Regions from separate parts of the Modestobacter sp. SYSU DS0904 genome, predicted to be linked through region 1. Evidence: riboswitches for the same ligand, from Rfam matches in the RefSeq annotation. Region 1 holds a riboswitch; each other region holds the start of a gene.
What was found. Region 1 has a riboswitch for cyclic di-AMP ahead of ACI79U_RS02050 (aggregation-promoting factor C-terminal-like domain-containing protein). Riboswitches for the same ligand answer to the same signal wherever they lie in the genome.

Region 1 (4,359 bases):
GCCGTGCCGCGGGCCGCCGCCGCGCGCGCGACCGCGACCTCCCCGTCGGGGTGGACGGCCTGCACGCCGGTCGGGCTGATGAGCACCGGCAGGGAGAGGTCCTGGCCCATGACGTGGGTGTCCATCTGCCGGCCGTTGGCCAGCCCGGCGGTGTGCGGGGCGAAGCCCAGCTCGGCGAAGGCAGCCAGGTTGTCGTCGACCGTCAGCCCCCGCTCGGAGCCGGCGACCAGCGCCCCGTAGACGCCCTTCGGCAACCGTCGCTTCGCCCGGCGCTGCGCCTCGGCCACCGTCTCGAACCACGCGTTCGCCATCTGCGCACTCCCCTGCTGCTCGGACCGGGAGACGCCGTCGTCCCCCGGTGCCCACGGCCCTGCCGCTGGCACTCAGTGCCACCGTAGCGGGCGGCAGTGGTCTGGAACACACCGCCTTCCGTCTCCCGGAGGGGTGGGCGCCGAGGGAGCCGGGACCGCGCCGGTCAGCCGGTCCGGATCGCCGAGACGTCGAACTCCACCTGGATCCGGTCGCTGACCAGCACGCCACCGGTCTCCAGGACGGCGTTCCAGGTGAGCTCCCAGTCGCTGCGCTTGATCGCCAGCGCGCCCTCGAAGCCGACCCGGGTGTTGCCGAAGGGGTCCAGCGCCGAGCCGGTGAGGGTGAAGTCGATGTCGACGGAGCGGGTGACGTCCTTGATGGTCAGGTCGCCGGTGACCCGGTAGACGTCGTCGTCGACCTGCCGCACCGCGGTGGAGTCGAAGCGCATCTCCGGGAACTGCTCGACGGCCAGGAAGTCCGCCGAGCGCAGGTGCGCGTCACGGTCGGGGGCGCCGGTGTCGATGCTCGCGGTGCGGATGCGCAGCGAGACGGTGCTCGCGGTCGGGTCGCCGGTGTCGAGGTGCGCGGTGCCGGCGAAGTCGGTGAACGCGCCGCGCACCGTCGTCACCATCGCGTGCCGGGCGCGGACGCCGATGCGGGTGTGCGCGGTGTCGACGAGGTAGTCGCCGGTGACGTCGGCCAACGCCGCCGTCGCGGCGTCGAAGTCCGAGGCCGCGGGCTCGGGTGCCCGGTGCTTGCCCACGGTTCAGCCCTCCTGGTCTGGGTGGTCCACCCGGTGATCCTGACCGATGGGGGTGACATCGGGGCAGGGTGGCGTGTTCGGCACGCGAGGAGGGGCCGCCCGGTGCGGGCGGCCCCTCCTCGTCGGTGCCGGGTCGATCAGTGTGCGGTACGGATCGCCGGCGTGCAGATCGGTGCGGTGCAGACCAGTGCGGTGCGGATCGCTGCCGTGCTGGTCACTGCTGGGTCCACCGGCGCGGGTCGGCTCAGTACCAGCCGGCGGACTGCGACTGCGACCAGGCGCCGCACGGCGAGCCGTACCGGTTCTCGATGTAGATCAGGCCGGCGTCGATCTGCCGGTAGCCGTCGGAGGTCTTGGCGATCCCGGTGCCCTTCCAGGTGGAGTCCAGGAACTGCGGGATGCCGTAGGCGGTGCTGCGCGGGTTCTGCGCGTTGGGGTTCCAGCCGCTCTCCTTGCCCCACAGCTTCTCCAGGCAGGAGAACTGGCCGGAGTCGCCGCCGAGCTTGGACAGCGCGTAGCTCTGGAACGAGCCGGCCGGCGCGGCGGCGGCCGGGGCAGGGGCTCCCCCACCCGAGGAACCGCTCGAGGAACGCGGGGCGGCCGGTGCCCGCGGGGCCGCCGCGGCGGCCTGCTCGGCCTTGCGGGCGGCCGCCGCCTGGCGGGCCTCCTCCGCCAGGCGCGCCTCCTCGGCGAGCCGGGCCTCCTCGGCCTTGCGGGCCTCCTCGGCGAGCCGGGCCTCCTCGGCGGCGATCGCGTCACGCGCCGCCTGGTCGGCGGCGGCCTGCGCCTGCTGGGCGGCCGCCTCGGCCTCCTGGCGCTGGCTGCGGTCGGCCACCAGCTCGCCCAGCCGGTTGCCGACCTCACCCTCGGCGACGACGGTGCCGGCGTGCTGGGCGGTGAGGCCGAGCTGGGTGGCGATGCTCATCGGCTCGGGCGCCGCGGTGGCCTGGGCGTCGGTCTGCCCGCTCACGACGACGTTGACCACGACCGCACCGACCGCGGCGGCGGCCAGGTACATCGCCGGACGACGCAGGCCGGCCGGGGGCGCCAGGCGGCGGGACCGGCGGGGGGTCTCCTCGCCGCCGACGGGGAGGACCGCGGTGGGCAGGTCGCCGTCGGCGGGGAGGTCGGGGCCGGCGTGGTCGTGCAGGGTGGTGCGGGGGGACATGAAGGAGGGGGCTCCCGGGCTCTTCCGTGGCCGCCTACCGGGTTAGCTGACGGATTCGGGCGGGAAGACGCCCTACCCGGCCGGGCGCGTGCCCGGGCGGGATTCACCCCAGTGCTGCGGTGGGTCCCCGGATCGCTGCGGAGAGCGACTCGGCGGCACCCGGCGCGGGCTCCCCGGATGGGGACGTGACGTCCGGCCGGACTCGACCACGGTAGAGCTCGTTACGACCTCGTGACAATGCTCGGCGGCCAGTTCGTCGGCTTCTGCGGCGAGGCCCCTGGTCAGCGCCGTGTGATCCGTCCCGCAGGCCCCATCGGTCCCATGAGGTGCGTGACGGGGCGCGGGCCGGGCGGGGTCAGGGCAGGCGCCAGACCGTCGTCCGGCGGACCTCGCCACCGTCGGCGTCCGGGACGTCGTGGACGGCGGCCGCCAGCAGCCCCTCGCGCGGCACGTAGGCGCGTCCGGGGTCCCCGAGCAGCACGGTGGCCCCGCGCAGCCAGTGGGCGCCCAGGTACGGCAGCACCCGGGCGGTCATGTCGCGGTCGTAGCAGACGTCGCCGGCCAGGACGACGTCCACGTCGGGCCCGTCGTCGTCCAGCACGTCGCCCACCACCTCGATCCCGGTCACCCCGTTGAGCTCGGCGTTCAGCGCGATCGCGGTGTGCGAGTACGGGTCGACGTCGCTGGCCACGACGTGCGCGGCGCCGGCCTGCAGCGCCGCCACGGCGACCAGCCCGCTCCCGGCGCCGAGGTCCAGCACCCGCTTGCCGGCCACGAGCTCCGGGCGGTCGAGCACGTGCCGGGCCAGCGCCTGGCCGCCCGGCCAGGCCGCGGCCCAGAACGGTGGGTCCTGGCCGGCCCCGCCGGCCTCGGTCTCCATCGCCTCCCACAGGGCGACCACGTCGTCGGCGACGTGCAGCTGCACCTCGGGCACCAGGGTGGGCCGCTCGACCCGGGTGTGGGCCTGCAGGAAGGACGGCGGGACGCGGTCGGGGGCGGGCACCCCGTCAGTGGACACCCAGGGGCCCGACCGCGCGCCGCCGGGGTGAGCTGCTCAGTTCTTGCTGTCGCTCCGGACCACGGTGACCGGGCAGGGGGCGTGCCGGGTGACCTGGTCGCTGGTCGAGCCCAGCAGCAGGCCGGCGAAGCCACCGCGGCCGCGGGCGCCCACCACCAGCACGTCGGCCTGCCCGGCGGCGGCGATGAGCGCCTTCACCGGGGCGGTGTGCGCGACGTGGCAGGTGACGCCCGCGGCACGCTCCTGGCCGAGCGCCGAGACGACGTCGGCCTCCAGGTCGGCCTGGACGGCCTTCTCGTAGTCGCTCATCGGCGGGACGTAGCCCGGCGACCAGCTGGCCGGCTGGGGTGCGGTGGCGATCCGCCAGGCGCGGACGACGTGCAGCGGCCACCCGGCCCGCTCGGCCAGGCCGGCCGCCCACAGCAGCGCCTCCTGGGCGCACCCGGAGCCGTCGTGACCGACGACGACCCCACCGCCGACCGCCCCGGGCACGGCCTCTCCCGCTGCCTCGGCCATCGCCTCGTCGACCTCTGCCGCGAGCGCGTCCCTCGTGCCGCCCTGCTCCGTCACCGCGTCCTCCTGATCCGTGCCCGTGCTTCCCGTGCCCGGTCATCGATGACCGGGCTGCTCGCCCCCAGCCTGGCCTACGGGCCACCGGTCGCACAGAGCCGGAGGTCCCGGGTCCACCTCCACCGGCGCTGGATCCCCCGGACGGGGCAGCCGCCGTCGACGCCCTCGCCTCCTCCGTGACCCCCGGGCGGCGCCGTGACCTGAACCTCTCGAACGGGGCTCCGGGACGGGCGGCTCCGGCACGGCGTGCTCGGGGACGGGTGCTTCGGATCGCGCCGTCGGGCGACCTGCTCTTGACTGATCATCGAGGCCGGCGCGCGCCGGCCAGCAGATCGAGGGACAGGGAGGAACGGCGCCCATGGAGCACTTCACCATCGCCACCGTCGCCGAGCAGAGTGCCGACTTCCGCCGCGTGCTGTGGACCGGCGAGCACACCCAGCTGGTGATCATGACGATCCCGCCGGGCGGGGAGATCGGCGAGGAGGTGCACGACGTCGACCAGATCCTGACCTTCGTCAGCGGCACCGC
Region 2 (4,359 bases), on a different contig from region 1:
GGCGCGGGTCTCCAGGGCGGTGACCGTGGCGCCGGTGACCAGGTCGGCGCCCGCGGCGCGGGCGGCGGTGGCGATCGCGCCGCTGACCGTGCCCATGCCGCCGACCGGCACCCGCCAGCGGCCGGTGCCGTTGCCCACCAGGTGGTAGAGGAAGCACCGCCCGGCCAGCCCGTCGGCGGCGTGCACGTCGGCGAAGGTGCCGATCAGCCCGTCGGTGAGGGCGATGCCGCGCAGGTCGTCGTCGGTCAGGTGGTCGGCGACGACGTCGGCCAGCGGCCGCTCGCGCAGGTCGTGCCAGATGGCCGGGTCGCGCAGCCGGCCGGTGAGCTCCGCCTCGCCGGGCAGCGGCTCGGTGAGGGTGGGCGCCAGGTCCTCGGCCAGGGTGGTCAGCCGGCCGTAGAACCGCTGCCAGCCGGCCAGTTCGCCGTCGCCACCGGTGAGCGCCCGGAAGGACGCCGCCGTCGCCGGCCCCTCGTCCCGCTCCACCAGCAGGCCGCGGTGCCGGCCGTCGCGGTGCAGCGGGGTGTACGAGGCGACGGCCCGGTCGACCAGGCGGACCGGCAGCGCCAGGTCGGTCACGATCCGGTCGGGCAGCAGGCTGACCAGGTAGGAGTACGCCGACAGCCGGACGTCGACCCCGCCGAACACCTGCTGGCTGACCGCGGCGCCGCCGAGCACGTCCCGCCGCTCCAGCACCAGCACCGACCACCCGGCGCGCTGCAGGTAGGCGGCGGCGACCAGCCCGTTGTGCCCACCGCCGACGACGATCGCGTCGTACCGGGCCGCGGTGCTCACCCCAGCTCCCGGGCGAAGAAGACCGCGTGCGGGTCGTCGGCACCCACGTAGTGCCCGAACGCCTCGATCGGCCGGTAGCCCGTCGAGGTGTACAGCGCGATCGCCTCCGGCTGCCGGACGCCGGTCTCCAGGCGCACCGTCGTCCAGCCGCGGGCCACCGCCTCGGCCTCCAGCCCGGCGAGCAGCAGCTTGGACACCCCGCGGCCGCGCGCGCCGGGAACCACGTACATCCGCTTGATCTCGGCCTCCGCCGCGCCCAGCGGGCGCAGGGCGCCGCAGCCGATCGGGGTGCCGTCGTCGTCCCGGGCCAGCAGCACCACGGCGACGTCGGCGGCGGACGGCGGCACCCCCGGCTCGCCGGTGCCGTCGTAGCGGGCGCGCAGCTCGACCTGCTGGGCGGCGGTCAGCGCGGCGACGTCGGGGTCGTCCCAGGGGGCGGTGGTGAGGGTGGGCACCGGTCCATCCTGGCGCGCCGCGCTCCGGGCCCCGCTAGCAGGCTCCGGGTCGGCGGTCGGGGAGCGCCGCGCCGGGAGCGCCGTGGGACCGCGGAGCCACGACGGCGCTGAGCCGCGCCGTTGCTCGCGGAGCGTGACGGACGGTCGCCGACGGCGGTCGGGGTTCCCCGGCCCGGCCGCGGTCGGGGGCGCTGCCCGCGTCCGGCCGGGTGCCCAGCTCGGGAAGCGTGTCGGCCGCCCGACCGCGGTGTCCGAGACGGCCGACACGCCCGATCCGGCGCGCCTGTCACGCTCGGTGAGCGTGTTGGAGCACACGCCGGGAGTTTCTCAACAAAATCGCAATGAGCCTTTGTCACGAGCCCATAACGCCCTTACGGTGGGCGACGGTCCGGACGGGCTCCTCAGCCACCCCTCGGTGGCGACCGACCAGACCGCCGCCGAACTCCGCGGCCCGTGCACTCCGGCGGGCCAGGGGACCGGGGACCCACCGCAGCACTGGGGTGAAGCACCGCGCGGCCCAGCCGGGCCGCAGGTGCCGGGTGTCTTCCCACCCGAACCCGTCAGCTAACTCGGTAGGCGGCTCGTTGGAAGAAAGGACCACCCGCCGAACATGGCGAGTTCGCTCAACCCTGCCCGCCGCGGGTCCACCTCCCGCCGGGCGGTCGTCACCCTCCTCGCCGCCGGCGCCCTCGTGGCCGCCCCGCTGCTCAGCCCCGCGCCCGCCGCGGCCGAACCCACCACCTCCGCCGAGGCGGCCACCCTGGTCGCCGAGCGCGCGCACGAACTCGAGGTCGTCACCGAGCAGTTCAACGACGCCCGGGTCGAGCTCGAGACCAAGCAGGCCGAGGTCGACGCCGCGGCCGCCCGGGTCGAGGCCGCCGAGGCCGCCCTGGTCGGCGCCCGGGACCGGGTCCGCGAGGTCGCCCGCAGCGCCTACACCGGCGACCAGCTGAGCACCCTGCAGGCGATGCTGACCAGCGACTCCGCCGACGAGCTGCTGGACCGCGTCGGCACGCTGGGCTCCATCGCCGACCACAACAACGGCATCCTGGGCGAGGCCGTCACGGCCGACGAGCAGGCCACCGAGGCCCAGGCCGCGGCCGAGACCGCCGCCACCGAGGCGCAGCGCCAGCTGGACCAGGTCGAGAAGCAGCGCACCGACCTGAACAAGCAGATCGCCGAGTACCAGGCGATGTACGAGCGGCTCTCCGCCGCGGAGCAGGCCGCCTCCCGGGCCGAGGCCGAGCGCCAGCACGCCGCCGAGGCCGCCGAGGCCGCGGCGGCCGATCAGGCCGCCGGGTCCGCCGCCGGCTCCGCCCCGGCTCCGGGGGCCCGCGCCGGTGGGGGCAGCAACGCCGCCCGCGGCTCGGCTCCGGCTGCCGCCCCGGCGCCGTCCGCCCCGGTGGTCGCCTCCAGCGGCGCCGCGGCGACCGCGGTCAGCACCGCCATGGCCCAGCGCGGCAAGCCCTACGTCTGGGCCGCGGCCGGTCCGGGGTCGTTCGACTGCTCCGGCCTGGTGCAGTACGCCTACGCCGCCGCCGGCATCAAGGTGCCGCACTCCAGCCGGGCGCAGGCGACCATGGGCCGCGCGGTCTCCCGCGGGGAGCTGCAGCCGGGCGACGTCATCGCCTTCTACTCGCCGGTCAGCCACGTGGGCATCTACATCGGCAACGGCCAGATGGTGCACGCGCCGACCTCGGGCGACGTCGTCAAGGTCGCCAGCATCGACGTGATGGGCAGCATCACCGCGATGCGGCGGATCGCCGGCTGACGCCAGCGCCTCACGACGGTGCCCCGGTCGCCTCACGGCGGCCGGGGCACCGTCGTCTCTGGGCCCTGGAACGGCCCCTCCCGGGTCCCGCCCTGAGCCTGCGAAGGGTGGGAGGAGGGGGTCCTTCGTCACATCCGGGAGACCGGGGCGCCGGTGGTTCGTTGTCCCCGGTCGTGGCTGCCCGTCTGCTCGCCCCCGCCCCCGTTGCCCGCACGTTCCGCGTCGTCGCCGTCGCCGAGGCGGTGTCCTGGGCGCTCCTGCTCGCCGGGATGTTCGTGAAGTGGGTGCTGGGCACCTCCGAGCTCGGGGTCCAGGTGTTCGGCCCGGTGCACGGCGCGGTCTTCGTGGCCTACGTCGTCGTGACGCTGGTCGCCTGGCGGGTGCTGCGCTGGTCGCTCGGCACCACCGTCCTCGCGCTGGCCGCCTCGGTGCCGCCGCTGGTCACCCTCTGGTTCGAGCACTGGGCCCGCCGCACCGGCCGGCTGCCGGTGGGGGAGGCCGCCGCCGTCCGGGCTGGCTAGCCTCCCGGCATGGCCGATCCCGTGCTGCCCTCCACCGCCCGCACCCTGCTGGCGCGCACCGCCCGCGTGCAGCGCGACGGCCGGGCGCCCAGCCTGGTCGCCGGCGTCGTCCGCGACGGCGGGCTGGCCTGGTCGGCCGGCCGCGGTGACGTCGCCGAGCCGTGCACCGACGTCCAGTACCGGCTCGGCTCGATCAGCAAGCCGGTCACCGCCCTGGTGGTGATGCGGCTGCGCGACGAGGGCGCCCTGGGCCTCGACGACCTGCTGGGCGAGCACGTGCCGGACACCCCGCTGGGCGACCGCACGGTCGGTCAGCTCCTCTCCCACCTCGCCGGTGCGGGCTCGGAGAGCCCGGGTGGCTGGTGGGAGCGCGTGCCCGGCGGCACGCTGGCCGAGCTGCCGCTCAGCGACGACGACGTGGTGCTCGGCGCCGCCCGGCGCTTCCACTACTCCAACCTCGGCTTCGGCCTGCTGGGCGAGCTGGTCGCGCGGCACCGCGGCCGGCCGTGGGCCGACGTCGTCCGGGACGAGGTGCTGCTGCCCCTCGGCATGACCCGCACCACCCCGCGGCCCAGCGGCGCCGCCGCCCGGGGCCACGCAGTGCACCCGTGGGCCGACGTCGTGCTGCCCGAGCCCGAGCACGATGCCGGGGTGATGGCCGCGGCCGGTCAGCTGTGGGCGACGCTGGCCGACCTCGGCCGGTTCGCCACCTTCCTGCTCGGCGACACCGCGGACGTGCTCTCCCCGGCGACGCTGGAGGAGATGACCGTGCCGGCCGGGGTCGACTCCTCCGCCAGCGGCTGGTCGGCGTACGGCC
Region 3 (4,359 bases), on a different contig from region 1:
GACTCCTTGCGCACGCGGATGGCCCGCTCCACGCGGTTGAGCAGGGAGTCCTCGTGCCGGCGCTGTTCGGCGACGTTGACCTCCCGGTGCCCGAAGGGGCCGTCGTCGACCAGCGGCGCGACGAGGCTCCCGGAGGCCGTGGAGAACCCGCCGTTGGGCCCGTCGGTCCACTGCATGACCGTGCGGACGCTGCCGCGGCCCGGGGCGGTGAGGTCGTCGCCCATCCCGATCTCCTCGCCGTAGAGCAGCACCGGTGTGCCGGGCAGCGTCATGAGCAGGCTGATCGCCAGTTCCACCCGTCGGCGGTCACCGTCGACCATCGGTGGCAGCCGGCGCCGGATGCCCCGGCCGTAGATGCGCATGTCCTCGTCCGGCGCGAAGGCCGCCATGACGTCGGCCTTCTGGTCCTCCGGCAGGCGCGACAGGTTGAGTTCGTCGTGGTTGCGCAGGAAGTTCAGCCACTGCGACGTCCGCGGCGGCCGCGGCGTGCGGCGCAGCTGGTCACCCAGCGGGCCGGCCTCGCGACGGGCCAGTGCGGTGAAGATCGTGCCGGACATGATGAAGTCGAACAGGCAGGTCAGCTGGTCGCCCCCGTCGCCGAAGAACGTCTCCCGTTCGCCCGGGTCGAGGTTGACCTCGCCCAGCAGGATCGCGTCCCCCCGGCGGCGGGAGAGGAACCCGCGCATGTCCTCCAGGATGACGTGCGGGTCCTGCGGTATCTCGTCCTCGATGCCGGTGGCGCCGATGAGGTAGGGCGCCGCGTCGATCCGGAAGCCGGAGACGCCCAGCTCCAGCCAGAAGCCCATGATCCGGTGGATCTCGTCCCGGACGTCGGGGTTGGAGATGTCGAGGTCGGGCTCGGACGAGTAGAAGCGGTGCAGGTAGAACTGACCGGCTTCCTCGTCCCACGCCCAGTTGCTGTCCTCCTCGTCGGGGAAGATGATCTTCCGCTCCTCCGCCGGCCGCTCGTCGGACCAGACGTACCAGTCGCGGTACTTGGCGTCGCGGCTGCGGCGGGCCTCGCGGAACCACGGGTGCTCGCTGGAGGTGTGGTTGACGACCAGGTCGGTCACGACCCGGATGCCGAGGTCGCGGGCGGTGCGCACGAACTCGACGAACTCCCCGAGGCTGCCCAGGCGGGGATCGACCGAGTAGTAGTCGGCCACGTCGTAGCCGTTGTCCCGCCGGGGCGAGGGGTAGAACGGCAGGAGCCACAGGCAGGTGATGCCCATCCCGCTGAGGTACGGCAGGCGCTGGGTCAGGCCGCGGAAGTCGCCCACGCCGTCCCCGTCGGAGTCCATGAAGCGCTCGACGTCCACGCAGTAGACGACGGCGTTCTTCCACCACTGGTCGCTGACGGCCGGATCGAACATGACGCGTCGCTACCCCGGTCGGCCGCGTCCGACCCGGGGAGACGGCCGGTGTCCCCTGCCCCTCGGGAGGGGCAGGGGACACCGTCGGTGCGGGTCCGGCTCCGGACGACCGGGGCCGGGCGGGTCAGCGCGCCTGGTAGCTCACGTGCGGGTGGTCGAAGTGGTTCGCCGTGACGCTGCCGCGGTCGCCCATGGGGCTCCAGGAGCCCGTCGGCGAGGTGAGCATGCGCTGCTGCCAGATGATGTACTTCACGCCCAGCTCGTCCCAGTTCGCGACGTGGTACTGGACGACCGCGTCCCCGAGGGCGGCGTCGGACATGACCATGAAGTCCAGTGCCAGCCCCGCGGGGTGGCCGTTCATGTCGGCGGCGCCGGGCCGGGTCCCGCCGATGGTGACACCACCGGCGCCCGGCACGTTGCTGACGACGGCGTCCGCCGCGGACGCCACGTGCGGCTGCACCGGGCCCGCGGTGTTGGTGATCCGGGCGACCGCGGACTGCGGCGCGGCGATCAGCGCCTGGACCGGTGCCGGTGCCGGTACCGGTGCGGGAGCAGCCGCCCCGACGCCGGAGAGGAACAGCACCTGCCCCGGGGTGATGGCGTTCGGGTTCCCGCCGATGACCCCGGCGTTGCGCTGGAAGAGCCCCCGCCAGGACTGGCCGTGGGCCGCGGCGATCGCGGCGATCGTGTCGCCCGGCTTGACGGTGTACTGGTCCCCCTGCGCAGCTGCGGGTGCAGCGACGACCGCGGGGGGCGGGCTGGTGGGGTGGGCCTGGGCCGGGGAGCTCAGGACGCCGAGCGTGACGACGGAGGCGCCCGCCACGACGGGGAGGCCCACGAGGACCTCACGGGTACGGACGAAACGCGGTGCGCGGTGCTTAGACATGGTGATCTCCGATCACCGCCGCCGGGGTTAGCTGTCGGGTTCGGGCGATCGGTGCCCGGCCGGCGATGCCGGCTTCACCCCGAGGCGCGCTGGCTGGTGGTGTCAGCGCGCCGTGTGCGGTGGGTCCCCCACCCCTGCCCTGAATGCTCAGGATGACGACCGGCAGGCAGGGTTTGGCGGACCGGCGCCACGCCCACGAGGCGGGCGTGACCGGAACGTTATGTTCTGGAACCGCCCGGTGTCGCTGTGGTGCCGATCACGTCAGCGGCGCGTCGTGGACGGCACGCCGACGGCGCCCGGAAAGACGCCCGACACGGTCGTCGATGCCTGCCGTCCGGGCACCGCGGCCCGTCCGGGGTGGTGGACCCCGGTACCGCCGCTGGTGCGCGGTCGTGGAAAGTGGCACGGGTCGAGCCTGACGGGCAGGCGCGGCAGCGAAGGGCAGCTATGGGTGACGACGCAGGCATGACCGAGCACGCCGGCCGGGAGAGCGCTGCCGTGGCGCCGGGGGAGCGGCTCTACGCCGGCTGCGACCCGCTCGGCTACGAGCAGTTGCTGACCGAGGAGGAGCGCGGCCAGCTGTGGCGGCTGCGCCGGTTCCTGGACGGCGAGGCGCGACCGCTGCTGGCGGAGTACTGGGAGCGCGCGGAGTTCCCGGCGCAGCTCGTGGCCCCGCTGGCCGCGCTGGACCTCATCGCCCCGCCGTCGCTGACCGCCGGCGGAGCGGCGACCCGGTCGCTGTTCACCGGGTTCCGGAACTTCGAGCTGGCCCGCACCGACGCCTCCCTGGCCACCTTCTTCAACGGCCAGTCGGGGCTGTTCCGCACCACCATCGAGCGCGGCGGCAGCGCCGAGCAGGTCCGCCGGTGGCTGCCCCGGGTCGACTCCTTCGCCGCGGTGGGCGCCTTCGCCCTCACCGAGCCCGACCACGGGTCCGACGTCGCCGGCGGGCTGGAGACCACCGCCCGGAGGGAGGGCGACACGTGGGTGCTCGACGGCCGGAAGCGCTGGATCGGCAGCGCCGTCCTCGCCGACGTGCTTGCCGTCGTCGCCCGCGACGTCGCCGACGGCCAGGTCAAGGCCTTCCTCGTGCCGCGGGACGCGCCCGGGGTCGAGCTGGCCACCATCACCGGCAAGACGGCGCTGCGGATGGTGCAGAACTCCGACATCACCCTGCGTGCGGTGCGGGTGCCCGAGGAGGACCGGCTGGCCCGGATCACCTCCTTCCGCGACGTGGCCGACCTGCTGCGGTCCATGCGCTCGGGCGTCGCCTGGTTCACCGCCGGGGTGCAGGCCGGGGCCTACGAGGCCGCGCTGGGGTACGCCGGCTCCCGGGTGCAGTTCGGCCGGCCGATCGCCGGCTTCCAGCTCGTGCAGGAGAAGCTGGCCACGATGCTGGGCAACCTGGTGGCCTCGCTGGGCATGGCGGTGCGCGTGGCCCAGCAGCAGGACGCCGGCGTCTACCGGGACCAGGACTCGGCGATGGCGAAGTCCTGGACGTCGGTCCGCATGCGCGAGACGGTCGCGCTGGCGCGGGAGGTCGTCGGCGGCAACGGCGTGCTGCTGGACCACGACGTCGCCCGGTTCTTCGCCGACGCCGAGGCCATCTACACCTACGAGGGCACCTACGACGTGAACGCCCTCGTCGTCGGCCGGGCCATCACCGGCATCAGCGCCTTCACCTGACCGCGGCACCCGCCGCCGGGCGACGGCCACCGGGAGAGCCCGGCGCGGGGGAGTCGGGTGCAGGGGAGTCGGGGCTGCATGACGTTGCGGGTGTGCAGCGCGGAGAGCTCGGTGGCCTCGTCGTCGGGGAACCCGAGCTGGTGCAGCCGCTGCCGGCGCCCCCGTCGTCCATGCTGGCGTGCAGCGGCTGCACCGCCCGGTGCCCGCCCGCAGCCGGCCGCGCGGGGATGACCAGCGCGGCCGGCTCGTTCTCCACCAGGTGGGTCATCACCTGCACGACCGCCGCCTCGACCTCGTCGGTGAGCGGCTCGGCGCCGGCGCGCCAGGTCAGGCGTCGATGACCACCGGGATGATCATCGGGGTGCGGCGGTGGGCCCGGTTCGCCCAGTTGCCGACGGCCTTGGCGATCAGCGA

Region 2: linked by a shared signal. The riboswitch ahead of ACI79U_RS04035 (C40 family peptidase) and the one ahead of ACI79U_RS02050 (aggregation-promoting factor C-terminal-like domain-containing protein) in region 1 are both predicted to bind cyclic di-AMP.
Region 3: linked by a shared signal. The riboswitch ahead of ACI79U_RS14150 (LysM peptidoglycan-binding domain-containing protein) and the one ahead of ACI79U_RS02050 (aggregation-promoting factor C-terminal-like domain-containing protein) in region 1 are both predicted to bind cyclic di-AMP.

Annotation. Positions count from the first base shown of each region.
Region 1 is NZ_JBJHAQ010000002.1:172,504-176,862, reverse strand. Features, by position in the region: gene mftD (pre-mycofactocin synthase MftD) at 1-311, opposite strand, end outside; gene ACI79U_RS02055 (YceI family protein) at 476-1,075, opposite strand; gene ACI79U_RS02050 (aggregation-promoting factor C-terminal-like domain-containing protein) at 1,320-2,243, opposite strand; cyclic di-AMP (ydaO/yuaA leader) riboswitch at 2,264-2,398, opposite strand; gene ACI79U_RS02045 (class I SAM-dependent methyltransferase) at 2,599-3,246, opposite strand; gene ACI79U_RS02040 (universal stress protein) at 3,298-3,831, opposite strand; gene ACI79U_RS02035 (cupin domain-containing protein) at 4,190-4,359, shown strand, end outside.
Region 2 is NZ_JBJHAQ010000004.1:92,285-96,643, reverse strand. Features, by position in the region: gene ACI79U_RS04045 (phytoene desaturase family protein) at 1-795, opposite strand, end outside; gene ACI79U_RS04040 (GNAT family N-acetyltransferase) at 792-1,250, opposite strand; cyclic di-AMP (ydaO/yuaA leader) riboswitch at 1,676-1,845, shown strand; gene ACI79U_RS04035 (C40 family peptidase) at 1,861-3,021, shown strand; gene ACI79U_RS04030 (DUF3817 domain-containing protein) at 3,195-3,542, shown strand; gene ACI79U_RS04025 (serine hydrolase domain-containing protein) at 3,552-4,359, shown strand, end outside.
Region 3 is NZ_JBJHAQ010000021.1:34,101-38,459, reverse strand. Features, by position in the region: gene ACI79U_RS14155 (alpha-amylase family protein) at 1-1,373, opposite strand, end outside; gene ACI79U_RS14150 (LysM peptidoglycan-binding domain-containing protein) at 1,498-2,259, opposite strand; cyclic di-AMP (ydaO/yuaA leader) riboswitch at 2,261-2,434, opposite strand; gene ACI79U_RS14145 (acyl-CoA dehydrogenase family protein) at 2,725-3,945, shown strand; gene ACI79U_RS14140 (ribonuclease J) at 4,273-4,359, opposite strand, start outside.